Regions from separate parts of the Cytobacillus sp. EB106-05-05-XG126 genome, predicted to be linked through region 1. Evidence: riboswitches for the same ligand, from Rfam matches in the RefSeq annotation. Region 1 holds a riboswitch; the other holds the start of a gene.
What was found. A riboswitch is a leader RNA that binds a small molecule or an ion and turns the genes downstream of it on or off. The one in region 1 is predicted to bind S-adenosylmethionine.
Positions count from the first base shown of each region.

Region 2: linked by a shared signal. The riboswitch ahead of AC3WTL_RS08955 (2,3-diketo-5-methylthiopentyl-1-phosphate enolase) and the one ahead of AC3WTL_RS16170 (O-acetylhomoserine aminocarboxypropyltransferase/cysteine synthase family protein) in region 1 are both predicted to bind S-adenosylmethionine.

Region 1 is NZ_JBYTDU010000005.1:53,012-56,419, forward strand. It holds gene AC3WTL_RS16165 (methionine ABC transporter ATP-binding protein) at 1-501, opposite strand, end outside; SAM riboswitch class I at 653-756, opposite strand; gene AC3WTL_RS16170 (O-acetylhomoserine aminocarboxypropyltransferase/cysteine synthase family protein) at 897-2,213, opposite strand; SAM riboswitch class I at 2,300-2,401, opposite strand; gene AC3WTL_RS16175 (SCP2 sterol-binding domain-containing protein) at 2,453-2,791, opposite strand; gene AC3WTL_RS16180 (MFS transporter) at 2,936-3,408, opposite strand, start outside.
Region 2 is NZ_JBYTDU010000001.1:1,804,031-1,807,438, reverse strand. It holds gene AC3WTL_RS08965 (carbon-nitrogen family hydrolase) at 1-423, opposite strand, end outside; gene AC3WTL_RS08960 (pyridoxal phosphate-dependent aminotransferase) at 568-1,740, shown strand; SAM riboswitch class I at 1,828-1,931, shown strand; gene AC3WTL_RS08955 (2,3-diketo-5-methylthiopentyl-1-phosphate enolase) at 2,017-3,249, shown strand; gene AC3WTL_RS08950 (2-hydroxy-3-keto-5-methylthiopentenyl-1-phosphate phosphatase) at 3,242-3,408, shown strand, end outside.

The DNA of each region.
Region 1 (3,408 bases):
TGCCTCATCACAAAGCAGCACTTTTGGATTATTGGCTAGGGCTCTGGCAATCCCAACTCTTTGCTTTTGACCCCCGCTAAGCTGGGAAGGATAGGCATCTTCTCTTCCTTCGAGACCGACGAGTTTAATGAGCTCATCTACTCTTTTGAGCCTTTCCTGCCGGGAAACGGATGCGATTTCAAGCGGAAATGCAATATTCTCTCTTACTGTCCTCGACCATAACAGGTTGAAGTGCTGGAAAATCATGCTTATTTCCTGCCGCGCTTTTCTTAGCTTGCTTCCCTTTATCTTTGAAACCTCATTGCCTGCTACTGTTACACTGCCATGGGTAGGAAGCTCCAGCCCATTCAGCATGCGGATTAAGGTACTTTTACCTGCACCGCTGTATCCGATAACACCGAAGATTTCTCCTTCTTTTACCTCCAGGTTCACATCGTCAACTGCTTTTACCTGACCGTTTTTTGAAGAGAATATCTTCTGTACATCTTTTATGGAAATCAACGTGATAGTCACCTCTTTTATCGAAAGATACAGATAATAATTAATAGACTGCTTTTATTCCCTATTCTTCACTCTATATAGGCTTTCATGCGCAAAAGCAAAAATGCCTTTCTGCACATGAGCAGAAAGGCATAAAAAAATTTAGTCCTTTCTCTCATCTATCAAAGCTATGCTTTGAGTGAATTGGCACCATTTCAACTAATTGACGGTTGCCGGGCTTCATAGGGCACTTCCCTCCACCTCTCTTGATAAGAGCGTAACGTTCTATATTAAATTAATACTTTAAATGAATTAAGCAGTTTTTTAACTACGTTTGCTATCGTATCATAGCCATTAAAAAGGTGTCAACGATGAAATTTCAAACTTTCGGAAAAAAGTGAATGGTAAATTTTCCTTTACGCTTTTGCAGCTAGCGATGTGAGACCTGCAGCTGCTTCTATCGCCTGTTCCAGGTCTTCAATTAAATCTTCTGCATTTTCGATGCCGATCGAAATCCGAATCAGGTCCTCCGGCACTCCTGCAGCCTTTAAACCTTCCTCATCCAGCTGCTGATGAGTAGTGCTTGCAGGGTGGATAATCAGGCTCTTTGCGTCCCCGACATTTGCCACATGTGCCCATAGCTGCAAGCTATTGATCAGCTTGGCTCCAGCCTCTCGTCCGCCCGCAATTCCAAATACAGCCACTGCCCCGGCTCCTTTTGGCAAATATTTATCTGCCAAGTCTTTGTCCGGGTGGTTTTCATGACCTGGATAGAGCACCCAATTAACGGCTGGGTGCGCCTCCAAATATTCCACTACCTTTTTGGTATTGGCAACATGTTCCTTCATTCTCACATGCAGAGTCTCAAGACCCAGTGTGAACTGGAATGCACTTTGCGCACTCATTGCAGGTCCTAAGTCTCTTAACAGCTGTACCCGTGCTTTGATAATATAAGCAGCTTCGCCAATTGCTTCGCTATAGACAATATCATGGTAGCTCGGATCAGGCTCTGTAAAGCCCGGAAACTTAGGAGAATTCCAGTCAAATTTTCCGCCGTCCACAATAACTCCCCCCATTGTGGTCCCATTGCCGAGCAGCCATTTTGTCGCAGAGTGTATGACAATGTCAGCTCCATGTTCAATAGGCCTGCAAAGATAAGGGGTAGCAAAAGTGTTATCGACAATCAGCGGCACACCGTTTTCGTGGGCAATTGCGGCAACCTTTTCAATATCCAGGATTTTCAGGCTGGGGTTTCCAATTGTTTCGGCGAAGACAGCCTTTGTTTTATCTGTAATGGCACTCCGGAAATTTTCCGGATCCTTTGGATCCACCAGTTTTACCTTTATTCCATACTTGGGAAGTGTAACTGCAAATAAATTATAAGTGCCCCCATATAAATTGGATGCGGCTACAATTTCATCACCAGCTTCGGCGATATTTAAAATGGCAAGTGTAATAGCAGACTGGCCGCTGGCAAGAGCCAGCGCACCCACTCCTCCTTCAAGCATGGCCACTCTTTCCTCAAACACACTGACAGTTGGATTATGTATCCTGCTATAAATATATCCCGGTTCTTTCAGGGCAAAGAGATCTGCAGCGTGATCTGTATTTTTGAACTGATAAGCATTATTCTGATAAATTGGGACCGCCCTCGCGCCAGTTACAGGGTCAGGCTTCAGCCCCCCATGTACTCCAATTGTTTCAAAGCGGTAATTTTTCTGTTTGTCCGTCATCGCTATCTCTCCTCTATAAAAATGTTTTTATTTCATTTCTTAAAAGCAGAAAAACCCTCTTCATAAGAAGAGGGCTATATCGACTCTTCTTATCTACCAGAGCATTCTGCTCTGCTGGATTTAGCACCGTGTATTTTACCGGTTGCCGGGCTTCGCTGGGCCAGTCCCTCCGCCTCTCTTGATAAGAATATTCAGTTAATTAATATTAAAACGATATTATCATACTATTAAAAAAACGGTCAAGTATTGTGCAGTGAAATTTTCCCTAAACAGAAAAAAGACTCGAGAAGCAACTTTTTTCTGTAAGTGGTTTCAAGCATTATTTCGTTTTGGGAAATGGCATCCCTTAGCTTTACTTTTCCTGTAATCAGTGACAATACAGCTTCTTCCGATCCCGAGATTTCAACATCAAAATGGCTGGTGCGGCTTGCCTTCTGTATTTCCCCATTCGAAATTTTCAAAGGAATGCATGTGTTTCCCGCCTTAATAAGCAGAGAAAAGTTTGAACTTCTTAAGAAAAATCCAAGATGCCCTTTAGCCTTTAATTCCCGGATAAATACATCAGGTAAACTCCTCACAGCCTCACCTCTTTTAATGGGGTCAATTGACTTTAATATTCAGTAATAAAGTGCTTTAATCCTTTATTTTTCATTCGACAAAATCAGAAAGGCATTGCCTGTTTAATTGGCATTGCCTTTTCATTTCCCGAGAAATATGTCAGATCATACTATTTTCACAGAGGCTGCTTCAGTTTTTGTCTTTTTATAGCCTCTGAATACAAAGAAAAAGTAGAGAGAGCCAATCAAGTATAAAGAAGCTGTAATGGTGAATACGAGTGCATATCCCCAATAATCTCCATATCTCATGACGATTCCTGTTGAAACCGGGCCCATTACAGCCCAGCCCAGATTGAACACCATCTGATTGACTGAGTTTGCCAGTCCTTTCATCGAATCATTTACCTTTGACATCATCAATGACATTTGTATAGGATTTCCCGCATTCATCAACGCCTGCCGGAACAAAAAGCCAATGGCAGCCAGCCAAAGGTTTTCAGTATAAGCGGTTAAAAGCAGGAAAGGAAGTGACATGAGCTGCAGGATCACAACAGCTTTTACCTCTCCCACTTTTCTTACCACAACCGGTCCGATAATCATGGCAAAGGCCGTGGCAGCCTGCCCTAATGAAATAATCA
Region 2 (3,408 bases), on a different contig from region 1:
AAATTTCCTATTGTCCAGAGAAAATTCTCCTCTGGCTGACCCTCCTTTCAAATAGAGATGCTCATTCATAAGCTTAAATAAGTGCAGCTTGCTGTATTCATGTATAAGGTCTCCATTGTTATCTACAATCAGCAGCGTATTGTAAATGCCCTCAGCTGTTTTCTTTGCAACAGAACCGCCAATCAGATGGACCTTATTTTTTTGAGCAATCTCTTTCAAAAAAGCCAGTGCGAAGGCTGCATCCTGGTCCGCAATTTCATCCAATCTGGTCAAATCATAGCCTGTCGTCCAAAGCTCCGGAAGAACCAAAACGTCCGGATTAGACTTGAGCGCTTTATGAATCATGGCTTCAGCCGCTATAAAATTCTTCTCAGGTTTTCCAAAGGCAATATCCATTTGTAAACAGGCAACCTTTAATTTCATTTAACTCCCCCGCAATCATCTTTTCCTTATGTTATGATTAGTCCGATAGATAGAAATTTTCTAAATTTTACTTTACAACTTATCATTTACGTTATATCATTTGTGACTATATTTTCAATCATTTTTTTTAAGCAGGTGATCAATTTGATTAATTATTCGCAATCAGAACTATTAAAAAGTCTGCCAAAACAGTTTTTTGCCTCATTGACAGCTAAGGTGGGGAAAAAGCTTGAACAGGGTCATGATGTCATCAACCTGGGACAGGGAAATCCTGATCTGCCTACCCCGGAGCATATTGTCAAGCGTCTTCAAAGTGCAGCCGAAAACCCTCAAAACCATAAGTACTCTCCTTTTCAGGGTTACCCGTATTTTAAAAAGGCAGCAGCTGACTTTTATAAAAGGGAATATAATGTGGATTTGGACCCCGATACTGAAATAGCCATCCTTTTTGGAGGAAAAGCAGGGCTTGTTGAAATTCCTCAATGCCTTTTAAATCCCGGGGACAGCGTATTGGTTCCCGACCCGGGATATCCTGATTACTGGTCAGGAGTTGCGCTTGCTAAAGCAAAAATGGTAACAATGCCTCTGAGAGAGGAAAATAACTTCTTGCCTGTTTACAGTGAGTTGCCTGCTGAAAAGCTTAATTCAGCCAAATTAATGTTTCTTAATTATCCAAATAACCCTACTGGAGCAGTGGCAAACATTGATTTTTTTCAGGAAACAGTCGAATTGAGCCGAAAGCATGGTATTTGCATCGTTCATGACTTTGCATATGGCGGTATTGGATTTGATGAAAAAAAACCTGTAAGTTTTCTTCAGGCAGAAGGGGCAAAAGAGGTCGGAATTGAAATTTATACTCTTTCAAAGACCTTTAATATGGCTGGCTGGAGAGTAGGGTTTGCCGCTGGAAATGCAAGCGTTATTGCAGCACTGAACCTGATGCAGGATCATCTTTACGTCAGCTTGTTTGGAGCTGTTCAGGAAGCTGCGGCAGCTGCTCTGTCAGGCTCACAGGATTGTGTAAAAGAGTTGAATTCGATCTACGAATCCAGACGAAATACATTCATTTCCGGTCTCAGGGAAATCGGGTGGGATGTACAAGCTCCTCAAGGCTCCTTTTTTGCATGGCTTAAGGTCCCGGAATCATTTACATCTGAAGAGTTTTCTGAGTATCTCCTGGAAAAAGCGCATATTGCAGTTGCACCAGGCAATGGGTTCGGCCAATTTGGAGAAGGATTTGTGAGAGCCGGTTTGCTGACATCTGAAGAAAGACTTAAAGAAGCGGTAAGGCGAATGCAAAAATTAGACCTATTTTAATTTTTTCAAAAATTAAATTGACAAAAGTATTAAGCACTGTCATAATTCTAATTAAATTTCTAAATTAACTGAATAATAGATTTCGTTTTCTTATCAAGAGCAGGCGGAGGGACTAGCCCTATGAAGCCCGGCAACCGACTTAAACTTAAGCACGGTGCTAAATCTTGCAGCTTATAGCTGAAAGATAAGAAGATGTTAGATTGCTATGCTAACCTCTTCTTATTTGAAGAGGTTTTTTATTTTTCTCATTCTTTGATATTGAAAGGAAGAAGATTCATGAGCGAAATTATTGCAGTGTACCTAATACATGATGAAAAACATAATCCGGAGAAAAAAGCGGAGGAGATTGCTATAGGTTTAACGGTGGGATCATGGACCCATCTGCCGGAGCTTGAAAAGCAGCAGATGGCGAAGCATAAAGGCAGGGTCGTTTCTGTTGAAACCGTTACAAAAGATGCAAAAAGTAAGGAAACAGCAGCAATTATTAAGATCGCCTATCCTGCTGTAAATTTTAGTCCGGATTTACCGGCAATATTAACAACAGTCTTTGGGAAACTGTCTCTCGACGGAAAGATTAAACTTTTGGATTTACAGTTTTCCAATGAACTAAAAAATTTTTTCCCCGGACCTCGATTTGGGATTGAAGGGTTAAGGGGAAAATTGAATGTATATGACAGGCCTCTTCTGATGAGCATCTTCAAAGGAGTGCTCGGCAAAGATATGGATTTTTTGACTTCACAGCTGCGGGAACAGGCTATGGGCGGCATAGACCTTGTAAAAGACGATGAAATTTTATTTGAAAACAGCCTTACACCGTCAGAAGCGCGGATAAAGGAAGGAAAAAAGGTGTTGAGACAGGTTTATGAAGAAACGGGCCATCGGACCTTATATGCTGTAAATTTAACAGGCAGGTCGTTTGAATTAAGAGATAAGGCAAGAAAGGCATCCATTCTTGGGGCTGATCTTCTTCTTTTCAATGTATTCTCTTATGGGCTCGATGTATTGCAGGCTTTGAGGGAAGATGATGAGATTGAACTGCCAATCATGGCACATCCTGCAGTCAGCGGAGCCCTTTCAGCTTCAAGTGTTTATGGGATCTCCTATCCTTTACTTTTAGGCAAACTGCTCAGGTATGCAGGGGCAGACTTGTCTCTTTTCCCATCACCTTATGGGTCAGTAGCCCTTGAAAAAACACAGGCATTATCAATTGCGGATAGCCTGACTGGGAAGGATTTTTGCAAAAGAACTTTTCCGGTACCCTCAGCCGGCATCCATCCGGGTTTAGTGCCATTGCTATTCGAAGACTTCGGAATAGACAGTGTCATCAATGCCGGAGGCGGCGTACACGGGCATCCGGATGGGGCAAGAGGAGGCGGTTTGGCATTCCGCCAGGCGATTGATTTAACTTTAAAGGGAGCTTCTTTAGCCGATGCTCCATCAGACTTCCCTGAATTAAAAAAAGCGATTGATTTGTGGGGATACAAAAAGGCGGATGTACACAATGGCTAAAATAGCGGTATTTTGCGACTTTGATGGAACTATTACCGAAAAAGATAACATCATCAATATTATGAAGCATTTTGCTCCTTCTGGGTGGGAGGGGATAAAAAATCAAGTCCTGCAGCAGGAAATTTCTATTAAAGAGGGAGTAGGAAAGATGTTTTCCCT